2 regions of the Paenibacillus sp. FSL K6-1558 genome follow, and region 2 is predicted to be linked to the other one. Evidence: riboswitches for the same ligand, from Rfam matches in the RefSeq annotation. Region 2 holds a riboswitch; the other holds the start of a gene.
What was found. A riboswitch is a leader RNA that binds a small molecule or an ion and turns the genes downstream of it on or off. The one in region 2 is predicted to bind FMN.
Positions count from the first base shown of each region.

Region 1: another riboswitch for FMN. It lies ahead of MHI38_RS03690 (DMT family transporter); the one in region 2 lies ahead of ribD (bifunctional diaminohydroxyphosphoribosylaminopyrimidine deaminase/5-amino-6-(5-phosphoribosylamino)uracil reductase RibD).

Region 1 covers NZ_JBBOCV010000001.1:891,953-900,537, forward strand. The annotation lists gene MHI38_RS03660 (family 1 glycosylhydrolase) at 1-2, opposite strand, end outside; gene MHI38_RS03665 (beta-glucoside-specific PTS transporter subunit IIABC) at 27-1,892, opposite strand; gene licT (BglG family transcription antiterminator LicT) at 2,039-2,878, opposite strand; gene MHI38_RS03675 (amidohydrolase family protein) at 3,203-4,576, opposite strand; gene MHI38_RS03680 (CGNR zinc finger domain-containing protein) at 4,782-5,354, opposite strand; gene MHI38_RS03685 (DinB family protein) at 5,517-6,020, shown strand; FMN riboswitch at 6,106-6,254, shown strand; gene MHI38_RS03690 (DMT family transporter) at 6,401-7,381, shown strand; gene MHI38_RS03695 (amidase) at 7,576-8,585, shown strand, end outside.
Region 2 covers NZ_JBBOCV010000001.1:1,310,242-1,318,826, reverse strand. The annotation lists gene MHI38_RS05555 (spore germination protein) at 1-1,038, shown strand, start outside; gene lysA (diaminopimelate decarboxylase) at 1,142-2,473, shown strand; gene MHI38_RS05545 (peptidylprolyl isomerase) at 2,721-3,152, shown strand; gene MHI38_RS05540 (hypothetical protein) at 3,420-4,745, shown strand; FMN riboswitch at 4,898-5,060, shown strand; gene ribD (bifunctional diaminohydroxyphosphoribosylaminopyrimidine deaminase/5-amino-6-(5-phosphoribosylamino)uracil reductase RibD) at 5,405-6,508, shown strand; gene ribE (riboflavin synthase) at 6,521-7,189, shown strand; gene MHI38_RS05525 (bifunctional 3,4-dihydroxy-2-butanone-4-phosphate synthase/GTP cyclohydrolase II) at 7,242-8,483, shown strand.

The sequences.
Region 1 (8,585 bases), 420 kb from region 2:
ATGAACCATTCCTCCTTAAATTACCTTTAAATAATTTTGATCAATTTTTCACCAATCGTAATCGATGGCTTGTCCGTGTTGATCACATCTACAAAATCATGTGAATTCGTAACGATAATGGGGGTAGTCAGGTCAAAGCCTTTCGCCGCAATCGCATCCGTATCAAACTCAATGAGTAAATCTCCAGCTTTTACAGTATCGCCTTCTTTGACGTGAACCTTAAAATGCTCACCTTTCAACTTCACCGTGTTCATTCCGATGTGAATGAGAAGCTCCGCACCATCATTTGAACTAATACCGATGGCATGGGACGTAGGGAAAATCGCAGATACCACACCATCTGCTGGTGATACTAGTTTTCCAACCGCAGGTTCAATAGCGACCCCTTTTCCCATAGCTCCCGTTGCAAAAGCTTCGTCCTTAATCGTGGATAACTCCAGAACTTTACCAGTCAATGGTGCAACGAGAATATGTTCAGAAACACCGGCAACAGCTACACGATCGTTTGTAGACGTTTTTTCTTGTGTTTCTTGAATCTTTCCATCCTCGGGTACATCTTCAAATCCCAAGATAAGAGTCATGATGAAAGTAACTACAAATGCAATCACACAACCAATTGCCGCATGAACCAAGTTCCATGGATGATCCGTGATAAATGCGGGTAACGTAGCTATACCTGCAATACCCAGAGCCGATCGAGCTACACCGAACAATCCGACATAAACACCAGCTACAACGCCACCAACGATTACAGCAATCAGTGGTTTTTTCAATCGTAAATTTACACCAAACAAGGCAGGCTCGGTAATTCCGAGCAAGGCAGTGATGCTTGTAGAATATGCAACTTGTTTAAATGCTTTATTTTTAGTTTTCATAGCAACTGCAAGCGCAGCAGCACCTTGAGAAATATTGTGTACAAGCATACCTGGACCAACAATGCTATCGGTCTTCGTCTGAGCATACGCAGTGAGCACTACAGGTCCTAAACTATAATGCATACCTGTCATAATCAAGAACGGGAATGCCCCGCCGATAATACCAGATACTAACCATCCTGCATGTGTATTCACAAAAGAAACGCCTGACGCAAGGTAGTTACCCGCAATGGCACCGATTGGACCTAGTACAATCAGCGTTAATGGAGCCATGATAAGGATTACGACCAACGGTTTAAGAATAGATTTAATAACCGATGGAGAATACTTCTCCGCAAAGCGTTCAACATATGACAAGATCCATACCGCTAAAATAATCGGAATAACCGACGAAGTGTACGTCGCTGGCGTGACAGGCAGTCCTAAAAACGAAACAGGCTCACCTGCAGACATCAACGCCCCTAAGGAAGGATGCAACAGAACACCAGCAATCGTTAATGCAAAGCCTACGTTAGCTTTAAGCTTAACAGCCGCACTCCAGGCAAGCAGCATCGGCAAGAAGTAATACGCCGCATCACCGATAAACGTCATAATCGTATTGAACTGCCCATCCAGATCGACGAGATCAAATGTTTTCAAAATAAGAAGAACGGCTTTGATCATCGCACAACCAATCATGGCTGGCAGGATCGGTGTAAAGATTCCGGATATCGTGTCCAGAAGCGTAGTCAGTTTTCCTTTTTTCACAGTAGGGGCATCATTATTGGTTGCAAAGTTCCCCAGCTGCGTCAAAGCTTTATACACATTGTTTACCTCGTTACCGATAATGACCTGATACTGCCCACCACTGCTGGCAACACCTACAACCCCTTGGACATTTTTTAAAGCTTCATCATTCGCGACCTTCTCGTCTTTCAGATTAAATCGCAACCTTGTAGCACAGTGTGTTACACTATCTACGTTTTTTTCTCCACCAACCAGTTTTAAAATCTCGGCGGCTGTGCTTTCATGTTTCATGTACTGCTCCCCCTCAAACGTTTTTAGGTATAAAAAAAGACCTAGAATTCTATCGAATATAGATAAGCTCTATACACGATGGAACTCTAGGTCTTGCCTGCCTCACCAGTAACAATCCTAGTATACTCATTATAGTGGCCGATGAATTATTCCTTCTCTTCATCAATGACCCTTTTGATATGAACCGTTAAATATACCAATTCGTCTTCTGTTAATTCTTTTCCATAATCGACCCGAATCAGCTGTGCAATTCGGAGACTGCATTGATATTCATTCGCATACTTTTCCTTAATGATATGGAGAAAATCACTGTCACCACTTTTCACAACCGTATGATTAAACAAGCGGTAGGCGAAAAATTTCAAATGAGTGACAAGCCTGGAATAATGAAGCGAGCTTTCATTGAAATGAATATTAAACTGATATCGAATAATATTCAAGACTTTATGAATGAACTGTGTAATCTTCATGGTTTCTTCCATTTCGGATCCCAATTCTGCATTGACAATATGAAGTGCAATGAACCCAGCCTCATCTTCAGGCAGTGTAATGTTGAATTCTTCATTAATCATATCCCGGGCTTTCATAGCCACGCGAAATTCATTGGAGTAAAACGCTTTAATCTCAGACAACAACGCATTATTGAAATTCATACCTTGCTTATAACGCGCCACTGCAAAATTAATATGATCCGTTAACGTTAGATATATATTTTCATTGAGTTCCTTGTTTAGAGACTGCTTGGCGTATTGAATAATGCTATCGGATACACGAATATATTCCATCGGGATTTGTGCCAGCAGGGCATATAATTTACCTGTTACATTTTTGGATTTCAGAAAAAATTCTTTCTCAATTTTGTCTGTGTCCACATCGTCTCCCTTTTTCTTCTGAAAACCGATGCCACTGCCTAAAAGCATCATCTCCTGGCGCCGTTCATTCACTGCACAGACGACATTATTGTTAATAATTCGTGTAATCTTCATCGGAATCTCCTTTTAAAATGAAACGTTAACAGAATTTAGCAACAAAAAAAAGACCATTAATTATGCACACATGAAAGAATACAGTTCTGCATGTTTGCATTATCAATCGGTCTTGCCTGCTGATCAGTAACAATCCTGATTATATTCATTATTAACTTATATCGCTATCTTAGTGGAAAGCGTTCTATTTGTCAACATACCTTACTCCAACCCTAATTTCATGTGAAAACAATTTACGAAAAACGGATTAGAGAAGAAAGACAAGAAAAGAGCCGTATTCTGGATGAACGGCCCTTTGACTTTAATTATTTTATGACAGCTTTATTATGAAAAAACAACCCGATCTGCATCGGACATCCGATATTGCGTCAACAAATATTCCGTACTCTGCATGGCTTTGCGCCGAACTTCATTCAGATCGACATGCAGCAGCTTGCCCTCTCGCTTCACAGGCTTCCCAGCAACAAAAACCGTATCCACATTAGACGGATTCGCGAATTGCACAACAGCACCAATCGGATCGTGCACGGGGAACAAGTTCAGATCCGTCGTGCGAATCATGATCACATCCGCTTCTTTTCCCGGCGTAAGCGAGCCTGTTTTTTGCTCCAGTCCTAAGGCCCGCGAACCCGCGGAGGTCGCAAATCGCAACACCTGGCTTGCCTGCAAACTGAGTTCACCCGGCATTTCACCTTGTTGCAAAAGGTACTCATTCGTTCTTGAACGCTCAGCTTGCAACGCAAATTTCATCTGTGAAAACATATCTCCGCCCGTCGAAGTCACGACATCTACACCAAGCGTTGGCGTACCTCCATGCTCAAGAAAGTATCCTGTAGCCGGATAACCATGTCCCATCATCATCTCAACTTCAGGTGTGACAGACAAAGAAGCTCCGCTGTCTGCGAGCATTTTGAATTCATCCATGCCCATCGTATTGCCATGAACAACATTGATTCGTGGACCAAGCAGTCCTGCCTCATACATTCGGCTGATCGAACGATCCGCTGATCCCCAGCTGCCGAAACCGACATGCATCGAACAAATGGCGTCCAGTTCTTCCGCAAGCTGAATATCCTGCACCGTTGTATCCCAGTGGCTAAACTCCGGTCCCCGAATAGCAAGTCCATAGGTGAGTAGTTGATCTTTCGAAGAGAAATATCGCTCCTTAACACCTCTCACATTCTCTGGATACGACAGCTTACTCTCACGATTCCAATACATTGTTTCCCCTGGCACACCATGGGCAAAAACAGCACGAATTCCTGCATCCTGTAATCCTCGAATCAGTTCCTCTGTGTGCTCAGCCGAGTATGGCATACTCCAATCCAGCACCGTAGTGACGCCTGCATTAAGCGCTTCCAGTGATCCCAGCAGATTGGCAATATAGCTATCCTCTGGACGAAGCTTGCTTCCCATAGCTCCATAGTACAAATTTTGCAGATAGACGGGGAGCGACCAGTTTGTTCCGGCTGTTTTGACAAGCGATTCCCACATATGCCGGTGTGTATCCACCAGTCCAGGCATAATAATCATGTCTGAAGCGTCGATGACCTCAATATCTGCATTGGACACCTCAATATTTGGTTGAACCGCTGTAATCAAAGAATCCTGAATAAGTACGTCTGCCCGGTTATACTGACCAATACGAGCATCCATCGATAATACACAACCGTTCTTCAAAAGATAACCTGTCCTCATAAGACATCTCTCCAATCGTAATGGTTTGTAAAATGATCTGATCCGCATTGCTTGTTCTTACATATACTTTATGACTATATTTTCACTAGTATATATACATTATATATCATATCTTAATATTTATCAAATTCTGGAAGAGCTAACTGAGACCTATATAGTGATTCACGGATTGGAAAAGGTAGAACTTCGTTGGTAAACTTAATAATTATGTTTTACTCTTTTCCTCACTAGAGTGTATTTTTCGTTTCGCTCGAAAACGTCTCACCTTCATTAGATTACCGCACATCTTATCATCGCAATATTTCTGTGTTCTGCTCCGGGTATCATCATAGAAGATCCAGCGGCAGTCCGGATTGTCACAGGAACGAATTCTCTTCCCTTCGCCCTCAACGAGTGTCACGGCAAAATCAGCCGCAACCTCTGCCATCACCTGAGCCCAATGTCTATGAATAGGAACAAGCGCAACACCCAGTTGTTGATCTTGTGTAATTATTCGTCTAATGACTTCGCCAGCCATCATAAAATCATTCAACCAAGCCTGATCCTTCTCAGTAAAGAGCTTCCCGTTAGACAAACGAATAGCCAGTGACTGCAAATCATCTCTAAAACCTCTCAATGTAGATTCCTCTTCATTCGACGCCGGTACTGACGCTTCTAATTGCCAACGATTCAAAAAATCTTGTTGCCAGTTTACGTTCCCCAGTCTGTCTTCTGATCGCTCCCCACCACGCCAATCATGATAATCGCTGTTAACAAAATCAGTCCATAATCTATCCATGAGAGCCTCCGATTAATGTAACTATCTAAATCATTAAAAGATGGTTACACCCTTTGAAATTGTGTTATATTAATTGTAACCACTTCCACCCACATTAGCTAGTTACCATCATGAAGATGCAAGGGCGAGATGAATCTGACAAGAGAGGAATGAAATTAAAAAATGAAAACAGTCACCACAGCATTAGATGTATTGGTTATTCAGAATGAAGATACCTGGGATCAATGTAACTGGATCGTCCCATTGTCAAAAGCGCTTGAGGGACTGAACGCCGAACAGGCTGCCTGGGTTCCTCCTTCAGGTGGACTGAGCATATGGCAACTAGCCAATCATATGTTTTATTACAATCAACGTATTTTGGAACGTCTTCAGGGAAAAGAACCGTCTGTACCCGCTGCAGATTCCAACGTAGCTACGTTTGGTATTTCCGGTGATCCTTTGAACGAAGCTGGCTGGAGCAAGCTGATGGAACAAACCACTAAACTGGCTGAGCAGTTACGCGACACCCTTGCTACATTACAGGACTCGAAGCTTGAGGAAGCTTATATGGATTCCGACGACAACTGGGCTCAGACGCTTGCCCGCTGGGTTCTACACGATGCCTATCATGCAGGTCAGATTGTGCAGTTGCGGAGGCAACAGGGATGCTGGAGTATTGTTTTCTAAAAAAACACTTGAACTGATAGCGTTTACAGGAATAAGATGAACTTCATAAGGTTACAACTTGTTCAATACACTAATTAAAATTGAATAGGATCTTCGGGGTAGGGTGCAATTCCCAACCGGCGGTGATGTTCTTATAGAACCAGCCCGCGACTCGCTGTTTAGTTACCACCTGGCAGCGACTGACTTGGTGCGATTCCAAGGCCGACGGTATAGTCCGGATGAGAGAAGATCAACACAACGGCAAGCCGTATTTGGGAAGTCTTTTTCCCTGACGCCTTGTCTTTGAATGGTCCCCCGTTTATTTGGCGTACGCCAAGGACGGGGGATTTTGTCGATTTTGCCAACTGAAGATTCCGTGTTCTGACGAAGGAGTCCTGAATATGGAAAACACATCAACAGCATCAACGATTTATCGCAAGGAACGAAGCAACACCGGATTTTGGCTAGTTGTGCTAGGCGCAGCCCTCTGGGGTGTAGACCCCTTATTCCGCATCCTTTTGCTAAAAACGATGACTTCTACACAGATTGTTCTAATCGAACACATCATCGTCAGCCTTGTCGCGATTCCGGTATTATGGAAGTTCCGGGATGATCTGAAGAAACTGCGTGCACGTCACTGGATCGCTGTTATCTTCATTTCCTGGGGCGGATCAGCGCTGGCAACGGTATTATTCACTTTGGCGCTTACCCATAACGATCCCAATACGGTATTGTTGTTGCAAAAAATGCAACCACTCTTCGCAATTGTACTTGCGAAATTGTTATTAAAAGAAACATTGCCGCGTCACTTCGGCGGACTGTTCATCATTGCGCTGGCAGGAACATATCTGCTTACGTTTGGCTTCTCACTTCCGCTCGGCAACTGGAATAACTGGATTCATGCAGGTAGTCTGCTGTCTCTTGGTGCCGCAGCTTTGTGGGGTGGATCTACCGTTATGGGCCGGTTAATGCTTGGTCAAGCTCGTTATGAGACGGTCACCTCCCTTCGCTTCGTCGTTGCGCTTCCACTCCTGATCTTCATGACCTGGAATGAAGGTGCACCTTGGACACTCCCGGCTGGAACAGGGGCACAGGCTGCCGTTATCCTGAATATTCTTGGGCAGGCACTTTTACCAGGCTTGCTAAGTCTACTCTTGTATTACAAAGGGTTGTCTTCCACCAAAGCTTCTGTTGCAACCCTCGCAGAACTCAGTTTCCCGATGGCCGGCGTGCTTGTAAACTGGATTGCATTCCGTACGCTGATAACCTGGGAGCAATTGCTTGGCTTTATCCTGATCTGGATCGCACTATTCCTGATCTCCAAACAGCAGGAACGCTCTACACCGATCGCCGAGGCCGCACCCAAACTTCGCACGGAGTAATACATTTTCATCTGGTTCAAATAATATAAGCACTGTTTCACCTTAATGAGGTGAACAGTGCTTTTCTTCTGCCGTATTTCTTCTATTATGATGGATTGATGTTTTGTTTTTTGTCTGCCTAGGTGGTACGATGGCTTATGGAACTTGGAACAAGATATCCAACAGGAACTATTTTCAGAGAGGAACGATTACTAATGTCTTCATTCTCATATACCTCCTATGACTCTATAGGGCTCGCCGAACTGATTCGCTCCCGGGAAGTATCCCCGGTTGAACTGCTTGAAGCTGCCTATGCACGTCTGGAAGAAGTCAATCCACATCTCAATGCAGTCATTCGTACATATGAAACACGTGCTCGGCAGGAAGCCAGCATGGTTAGGCCTGGAGAACAGCCATTTGCAGGTGTGCCGTTGCTCCTCAAAGATATTTCTCAATCTTTGGAAGGTGAACTTCTTACCTCTGGCTCACGTCTGTTCAGCGAACATCGTGCTCTTCGCAACTCCAATTTCGTAACTCGTTTGCTCGAAGCAGGCTTTATTGTGATCGGACATACGAATACACCGGAATTCGGGTTGAAAAATATAACCGAGCCACGTCTACACGGGCCAACGCGCAATCCGTGGAATGTGAATCATTCCCCAGGCGGCTCAAGCGGCGGTGCCGCTGCCGCTGTAGCATCAGGCATCGTGCCGCTTGCTGGCGCAAGTGATGGCGGTGGTTCCATTCGAATTCCCGCTTCTTTCAGCGGTTTGTTTGGGCTGAAACCAACCCGCGGACGCACTCCCGTTGGTCCAGGTGTGGGAAGACAATGGCAAGGAGCCTCGATAGATTTTGCAGTATCTCGCTCCGTCAGAGACAGTGCTGCACTGCTGGATACGCTCCAGATTATCCAACCGGAAGCCGCATTTCATGCACCATTATTCCCAGGAAGTTACCTGACTGATATGAACTATCCGCATCAACGCAAATGGCGAATCGCTTATACGATGGATTCACCTGTCGGCACACCTGTCAGTGAAGATGCCAAAGAGGCTGTGATGAAATTAGTCCATTTCTTGGAATCTCAAGGGTATCATGTTGAAGAAAAGTTAAGTCCAGTCAATGGCGTACGCCTGATGGAAAACTATTACATGATGAACAGCGGCGAGATGGCCGCTATGATTTCATCCATGGAACATAGTATGGGTCGTTCTCTCACTGCAGA
Region 2 (8,585 bases):
CTGGTGCGCCGTAGAATACGGGACCCTGGGCTAAAGTTTGAACTTATGCAGGTAGGACGGAGAACCCAAACCGATGTATGTGTAGTTTATATTGACGATATAGTGGATAAGGTACAGGTGGATTCGGTAAAGGAAAAAATACAACGAATCGATATCGACGGTATTCCGGCTGCCGACAAGCAGTTGGAGGAAGCGATCATCAACAAAGGGTGGAATCCATTTCCCCTTGTTCGTTATTCGGAACGTCCTGACGTTACAGCTTCTCACCTGCTGGAAGGACGAGTCGTTATTTTTGTAGATACATCCCCCAGCGTAATGATCTTGCCGACGACCTTTTTTGATCTATGCGAACATGCGGAGGAGAACAGGCAGACGGCTCTTATGGGAACCTATCTGCGCTGGGTACGTTTTGCAGGCATCCTGATCTCTCTGTTTCTACTGCCGCTATGGATGCTGATGGTCATCGAACCTTCGCTCAAACCGATCGGTTTCGATTTCATCGGCCCACAGGAAAATGTGAAATTACCGATTATTTTGCAATTTCTACTCATCGAGCTGGGTGTAGACTTATTACGGATGGCTGCGGTTCATACGCCTACGCCGCTGGCTTCCGCCATGGGTCTAATTGCGGCAATACTGGTCGGAGATATCGCGGTGAAAACGGGCTATTTTGTCAATGAGGTTGTGCTCTATATGGCGATTGCGGCAATCGGAATGTTTGCTACACCGAGTTACGAGTTAGGACTCGCCAATCGACTGGTCCGGCTGCTACTGCTCATTGCAGTTGCGATATTTAAAGTACCAGGTTTGGTCGTTGGAACGACTTTGCTTGTTGTGGCGTTGACCATTCACCGTTCATATAACTCGTCGTATCTTTGGCCATTTATACCTTTTAATGCAAAGGCATTTGGCAACTTTTTGTTCAGGGTTCCATTGCTTGTCAGCAAGAAACGTCCATCGTTCAACAAAACGCGTGACAACACCAAGATGTCCGAAGATCCCGACGGTGAATTGCGAAAAGGTAAAAAACACAAATGATGTGCCGAAAAATCCATTCATCTCCCGGCTTAATTTGATATACTGGTGTAAAATCAATGGAATAGTAACTGTTCCAGTATACAAAAAGTGAGGAATGCAAACGATGTATTTACACGGTACAAGTAGAATAAATGAGCAAGGCCACCTGGAGATTGGTGGAGTAGACGTTACGGATATGAAAGAGCAATTTGGAACACCGCTCTATGTTGTGGACGAGCAATTGGTTCGCGAGCGCTGCAGAGAGTACATGGAAGCATTCCGCGCTTCAGGTTTGGGCTTCCAAGTTGCATATGCAAGCAAAGCATTTTGTGTTATGGCGATGTGTGCTCTGGCAGCAGAGGAAGGTCTTTCTCTGGACGTTGTCTCTGACGGCGAACTGTTCACTGCATTGCAAGCCGGGTTCCCGGCAGAACGCATTCATTTCCACGGCAATAACAAAACGATCGAAGAGATCGAAATGGCGCTTGACGCTGAAATTGGATGCTTCGTGGTTGACAACTTTAACGAGTTGCATCTGCTCCAAGCTGTCGCAGCGGACAAAAACCGTAAAGTTAACATCCTCCTGCGTGTAACGCCAGGTGTTGAGGCGCATACGCATGAATATATTTCGACAGGACAAACGGACTCCAAGTTCGGTTTCGATATCGGCAACGGTACAGCATTCGAAGCTATTGAACTCGCGTCCAAACAGTCCAACTTGGTATTGCTTGGTGTGCATTCTCACATCGGTTCCCAGATCTTTGAGGTTGAAGGATTCCAGATGGCGGTTCAACGTGTTGCTGAATTTGCAGCAAGTGTATACGAGCGCCTGAATGTGGCATTCAAAGTCGTAAACCTGGGCGGCGGATTCGGAATCCGTTATATTGACGGTGATACGCCGCTTGAAGTGGCTCAGTATGTGAAGGCCATCACCGATGCGGTAAAAAATCATTTTGCGCAAATCGGCTATGCAGTGCCTGAAATTTGGGTCGAGCCAGGCCGTAGCATCGTAGGTGAAGCAGGCACAACGCTGTACACCGTTGGAACGAGCAAAGACATCCCCGGCGTGCGTAAATATGTAGCAGTAGATGGCGGGATGACGGATAACCCACGCCCTGCATTGTATGAGTCCAAGTATGAGGCCGTACTGGCAAATCGTGCAAACGAAGCGGCAACAGAAACGGTATCTGTAGCGGGGAAATGCTGCGAGAGCGGTGACATGTTGATATGGGATCTGGATCTGCCAAAAGTGGAGAGCGGTGATCTGCTTGCCGTAGCTTGCACAGGGGCATATAACTACTCCATGGCAAGCAACTACAACCGGATTCGTCGTCCGGCGGTTGTGTTTGTCAAAGACGGTCAAGGCGATGTGGTTGTACGCCGTGAGTCATATCAGGACATTATCCAAAACGACCTCGTGCCAGCGCGTATTGGCAAACAGCCGGTTACTCGTTAATTCAAGTTCCTATAGCGCTAGATGAGGACGGAATGGGCTTGCCCCTTCCGTCCTTTGTCATGGACATTGTAGCTATTTGGCACGCTTGAAGGCTTGTATTTGAGAGTAGAAAATCAAAAATATAGCTCTTTCTTTTGCGATTCGGCCCTTTTCGGTGTACACTAAGAAAAGTGCTGTAATGCTTGACCACAAGTTTGGTATTGCATCACAATTACTTTTGCTCAAAATTGAAAGGAGTCATTTACATATGGCGAAACAAGCGAAAATTAAATTGGCAAACGGCGGAGAAGTTCTGATTGACCTGTTCGATCAAGAAGCGCCAAACACCGTAGCAAACTTTGAAAAATTAGCAAACTCCGGTTTCTATAACGGACTCGTTTTCCACCGTGTAATTCCGGGCTTCGTAGCTCAAGGTGGATGCCCTAGCGGTTCCGGTACTGGCGGTCCTGGTTACACAATCAACTGTGAGATCAACCCGAACAAACATGAGCGTGGAACACTTGCGATGGCACATGCTGGCCGCAACACAGGCGGAAGCCAGTTCTACATCTGCTACCAACCACAGCCACATTTGGACGGACAACATACTGTATTTGGTAAAGTAAGCAAAGGTATGGAGTTTGTTGATGCATTCGAAGGCCGCGACAAAATGGAAACTGTTGAAGTTGTAGAAGTTTAATTTCAACTGAATCTGCTCGGCGGCGTCAAGTTAACCCCTGGTACATTCCTATTACGGAAGTACCAGGGGTTTTGTGCATTGTACAACTTTTTTGCGTGATTGCCTTGCAAAGTGTTATTAAAATAAGCTTAAAGGAACTGGCGGGACGAGTTGATTGTAGGTTATTCTAGCTAGGTACAGACTGTTGAAACCGAATACATGAGGTTTGACAGCGCACTATACTGAGTTTGCATGTTTTCAGAACTACTGTGAAAGGATGTTGTTACTTTGACTTTAGATGTTGTACAGCAACTGAAATTACTTCAACATATTTATAGTGAGAGCACGATTTGGGACGAGGAGTTACGTGCTTCAAGACACAATGTACCAGAGGACGTATCGGCGGAACAATTACAGGCACTAGAGGCTACTGGACATGAGCCTAATCACTTTGAAAGACCGCAGCATGAGGATACGATCCGAGAACTGAGAACATTGGCTGAGCGTTGGATACTTCAGGAGGCTGCTCAGGCTTTTGTGGCTTCTCTATGGTCAGCACCAATGATCTGGCGTTCACTTCTTACAGGAAAACTGATTGCAACCAGCATACCTGACCATGAATATAGTCCATATCCTTCCAGTCGTAAGTGCCAGATCTGTGGTTTGGATGTGAATGACGGAGTAGATACTTCGCTTCAGTGGTACTGGCGAATGACCAACGGTACACCGCTTGATGGAGATATCTTTGGACATGTACTCGCTCTGAGAGAGATGGCTGCTTCGCAGGAGCCTCCTGTTCCTAATGAGTATGATCGCTGGACGTTACGCGCGGTGTTAACGGTATTGCGCAATTTGCCGCCCAAGACTCGGTACAGCAAGGCAGCGGATGCGCTCAAAAAAGAACAACTCCTGCCTACGAAAAAAGTATATGTTTACCGCGAACTGCTTGAAACGCTGGCGCTGATCGGCATTCTGGACACGCCAGAACAGCCAGGAATGATTACAGCCTTCACCTCATATGCAGAACGCGACAAGAGACCTAATACCCGCGTTGAGGTACAAGCTCCCTTGGCATGGTGGGATTCATCTGTAGGAATCAACGAGCACAATTTGAACCTGATCTTTGGTGAATTCGATTGCAGTGATGTATCGCTTGAGAACAAGCCTGAACCGAATCCACTGGCGAGTGAGACCGTTATTGGTGCATTTGAAAGCAGACGAGGTGTAGGTACCAAGGCGAAGGTGCCGAAAAAATCTCCGGATGCCGGTACAGGTGAAGTGCAGCCTGGAGACGTATATGCAGTGAAAGTACTTAGTGGTTCTTGGGTTACTGTATATTGTCATGAAGTGAAGGACAAACGTACCATTGTTGAATATCTGGATGGCGTGTTCCCCGATATGCCGGGAAAAGAAGACCTTATTCTGACCGTTCGTCCAAGGCCGGATGAGCGCTGGCAGTGTTCGGCCATTGGAATCGACTCGACCAGTTGGGTTAGAAGAGTAGCCCGCGATATGCCAGCTCCTAATGCTTCCCAGCCCAAACCTGAGAGTGTTCCGTTCCATGCTGCAAAGGATTTGAGGCACATGGCAAGCTGGTGTTTTCCAGACCTTTAGAATTTATTTTCCAATATTGATGAAGTCCGTGTCTAGTATGAGATGCGGATTTTGTAATATAAATGCTTATTAAAAGTTAGTATGTGACAAAAAGAAACAAAAATGAATTGATTTTTTGACATTAAAGTGCTAACATCCAATTAATAACGAAAGCGATCCTTCAGGGCAGGGTGTAATTCCCTACCGGCGGTGATGCGTGTTGGGGATTTATTTTCCACCGATATGGCAAAGTCCGTGACCTGTCTGCTTATAGCAGATGGCTGATCTGGTGTAATTCCAGAACCGACAGTATAGTCTGGATGGGAGAAGGAGTGGGTGTAAGCCGGTGTGGTTGCACTCCGCAGGAGTGATGTCGCATAGCATTCAGCTCGTTTGGATGATATGTGTGGAAGGCTTGTTTATAATGAGTTTTCTGGTACATAATACCGTATATAGAAACTCTTCACCTGATTTTTTTGTATATCATTCTATAGCTCGAATGGGTATGCAATAAGGTATGTGTTTATTTTCACTTACCTGTTAACTGGTTTTGGTGAAGTGTCGGTATTGGTGTGTTTCATCTCTCCTGCAGATGACAGTAGTCTTCCATCATCCCTACCTGAACAGATTGTTCGGTGGGGATTTTTTAGTTCGAGATTATAACCGTGGGGTGAACGGATATGGAAATGATCAATGATGAATTTTATATGGCGTTAGCACTGGATATGGCAGAACGGGCACAAGGACAGACTGGAATTAATCCTGTCGTGGGATGTGTCGTTGTTAAAGAAGGACGTGTTGTTGGTCTAGGAAGCCATCTGAAACGAGGCACAGGCCATGCAGAGGTGCATGCGCTGAATATGGCTGGAAGCGACGCGGAGGGTAGTACCGTTTACGTAACGCTTGAACCTTGCAGTCATTATGGCAAAACGCCACCCTGTAGCGAACGTTTGATCCATGAGAAGGTTAAACGGGTGGTGGTTTGTTGTGAAGATCCGAATCCGCAGGTTTCTGGTACAGGCATTAGTATGTTGCGTCAACAAGGCATCGAAGTTGAAGTGGGTGTTTTGCGCGAACGCGGAAGACGTATGAATGAAAAGTTTATCAAGTTTATTACAACAGGTCTTCCTTTCGTTACCCTCAAAACAGCTTCTACGCTGGATGGAAAAATTGCTACGCGTAGCGGGGACAGCAAATGGATCTCCAACGAACTGGCGCGTGAGATCGTGCATGCGCTTCGTCATCGTCATCAAGGCATTATGGTTGGCGTGGATACGGTAATCGCCGATAATCCGGAGCTGACTACCCGCTTGCAGGTAGAAGGCATCAGTCCGGTACGGATCGTTGTGGATTCCAAGCTGAGGTTGCCTGTAGGCTCCAAAATGGTCAAGGATGGACTTGCGCCAACTTGGGTGCTTACAACCGATGAGGCTAGCCAGGAAGCGGCTGAGCGACTCGAGGCTTACGGTGTTGAAATTATTCGCTGTGGGCCTGGACCACGCGTAGATTTGCTACATGGGCTGAGCAAGCTGGGAGAGCGGGATATTGGCTCGATTCTGCTGGAAGGCGGCGGTACACTAAATGGTGCAATGCTGGAAGCACGGCTCGTAGATCGTTTACTGATGTTTATCGCTCCCAAGATTGTGGGTGGATATGATACTCCGGGAAGTTTCCGTTTTGAAGGCGTAGAGCGCATGAGTCAGGCAATCCAATTGCATCAGCTGGAAATTGAGCAAGTTGGAGATAATATTAGCATTGGCGGTATTCCGATTTGGCCAGAATAGGAGGAAGATAGCATGTTTACGGGTTTGGTGGAAGAAGTCGGTCAGATCCGGCGCATTGGTCGTAAAGGTGAGGCCCTGGTTCTGAACATCGCTGCTTCTGTCATTATGGACGATCTAAAAATTGGTGACAGTGTTGCGGTTAACGGGGTTTGTCTTACCGCGACCACGCTGGAAGGCGGAGGTTTTACCGCAGACGTCATGCCGGAAACGTATCGACACACCAATCTCAATCAGCTTCAGTCCGGCAGTAAGGTTAATCTGGAGCGGGCCATGTTGTCCGGTGGACGATTCGGCGGTCATATCGTGCAGGGACATGTGGATGGGACTGGGGTTATCGGTAGTATTACTCGGGATCAGAATGCAGTTGTTTTTGAGATCAGACCGGGTGACCATGAACTTTTCAAATTTCTAATTCCAAAAGGTTCGGTCACTTTGGATGGGATTAGCTTGACAGTGGTACAGACGACTCAAAGTTCCTTCACGGTTTCGATTATTCCCCATACGATTGGGGAAACGGTTTTGAATGTCAAAAAGACAGGAGATACCGTCAACATTGAATGTGATATTTTGGGGAAATATGTAGATCATCTGTTGCAATACGGCAAGAGCCATGCGGAAACGAGAACAGGCAAGCCAAGCAGTCTTAGTGAAGAGTTTCTCTCCAATCACGGGTTTGCATAAACATAGGAAAGACAGGGATAAAACATAAAACTGGAAACAGGAGGTGCAGCTGATGTCAGAACAATCCGAGCCATCCATTCTGGACTCAATTGAGGCAGCTATTTATGATTTGATGCGGGGTAAACCCGTAATTGTGGTCGATGACGAAGATCGGGAAAATGAAGGGGATTTTATTGCTTTGGCTGAAAAAGCAACCCCTGAGGTCATCAATTTCATGATTACCGAAGGTCGAGGGCTCGTCTGTGTTCCCATTACGCAGCAGCGGGCAGATGAATTAAATTTGAAACCGATGGTTCAGCAGAATACAGATTTCCATGGGACAGCTTTTACGGTCTCTGTGGATCACAAAGATACAACGACGGGAATCTCGGCGCATGAGCGTTCCATTACCGTTAAAGGTTTGATTGATCCGAATGCGAAAAGCAGTGATTTTCGCAAGCCGGGTCACATGTTTCCGCTCATTGCCAAAGACGGCGGTGTGTTGCGTCGTGCCGGACACACGGAAGCGGCAGTTGATCTGGCGATCATGTGCGGCTCTTACCCCGCAGGTGTCATCTGTGAGGTGATCAAGGAAGATGGTACGATGGCCAGACTTCCTGACCTGCAGGAGATTGCACGTAAGCATGATCTGAAACTGATTAGTATCCAAGACATGATTCGTTACCGGAATGAGAAGGAGAAGCTGGTGCAACGTGAAGTTTCCGTGCGTATGCCGACGGACTTTGGCGAATTCCAGGCAGTGGCGTATACGAATGCAGTGGATAATAAAGAACATGTTGCCTTGGTCAAAGGGGATATTGACGGTTCCAAACCTGTATTGGTTCGTGTTCACTCCGAATGTTTGACTGGCGACGTGTTCCACTCTCACCGTTGTGACTGTGGCCCGCAGTTTGATGCGGCGCTGAAGCAGATTCATGATGAAGGTAATGGCGTACTGCTCTATATGAGACAAGAAGGCCGTGGGATCGGTTTAATCAACAAACTCAAGGCTTACAAGCTGCAAGAAGAAGGTCTGGATACAGTGGATGCCAATCTGAAGCTTGGTTTTGCTGCTGATCTGCGCGATTATGGGATTGGTGCACAAATTTTGAAGGATCTTGGCGTTCGTCAGATTCGATTATTAACGAATAATCCACGGAAAATTAAAGGCTTGGAAGGATATGGTCTGGAAGTGGTAGAGCGTGTACCGATTCAGATGCAGGAGAATGAAGATAATACAGCTTACCTTCACACCAAGCAAGCCAAATTGGGCCATATGCTCAAGTTTGATGATATCGAGCAGAATGAACAGTGATTTCAGCTACTCACGATAATTTTCTGATATGTAAATATTGGAGATTTCACATGTTCAATTGCAGCACCTATAACATTATATATCGACAGGGAGATGACGATA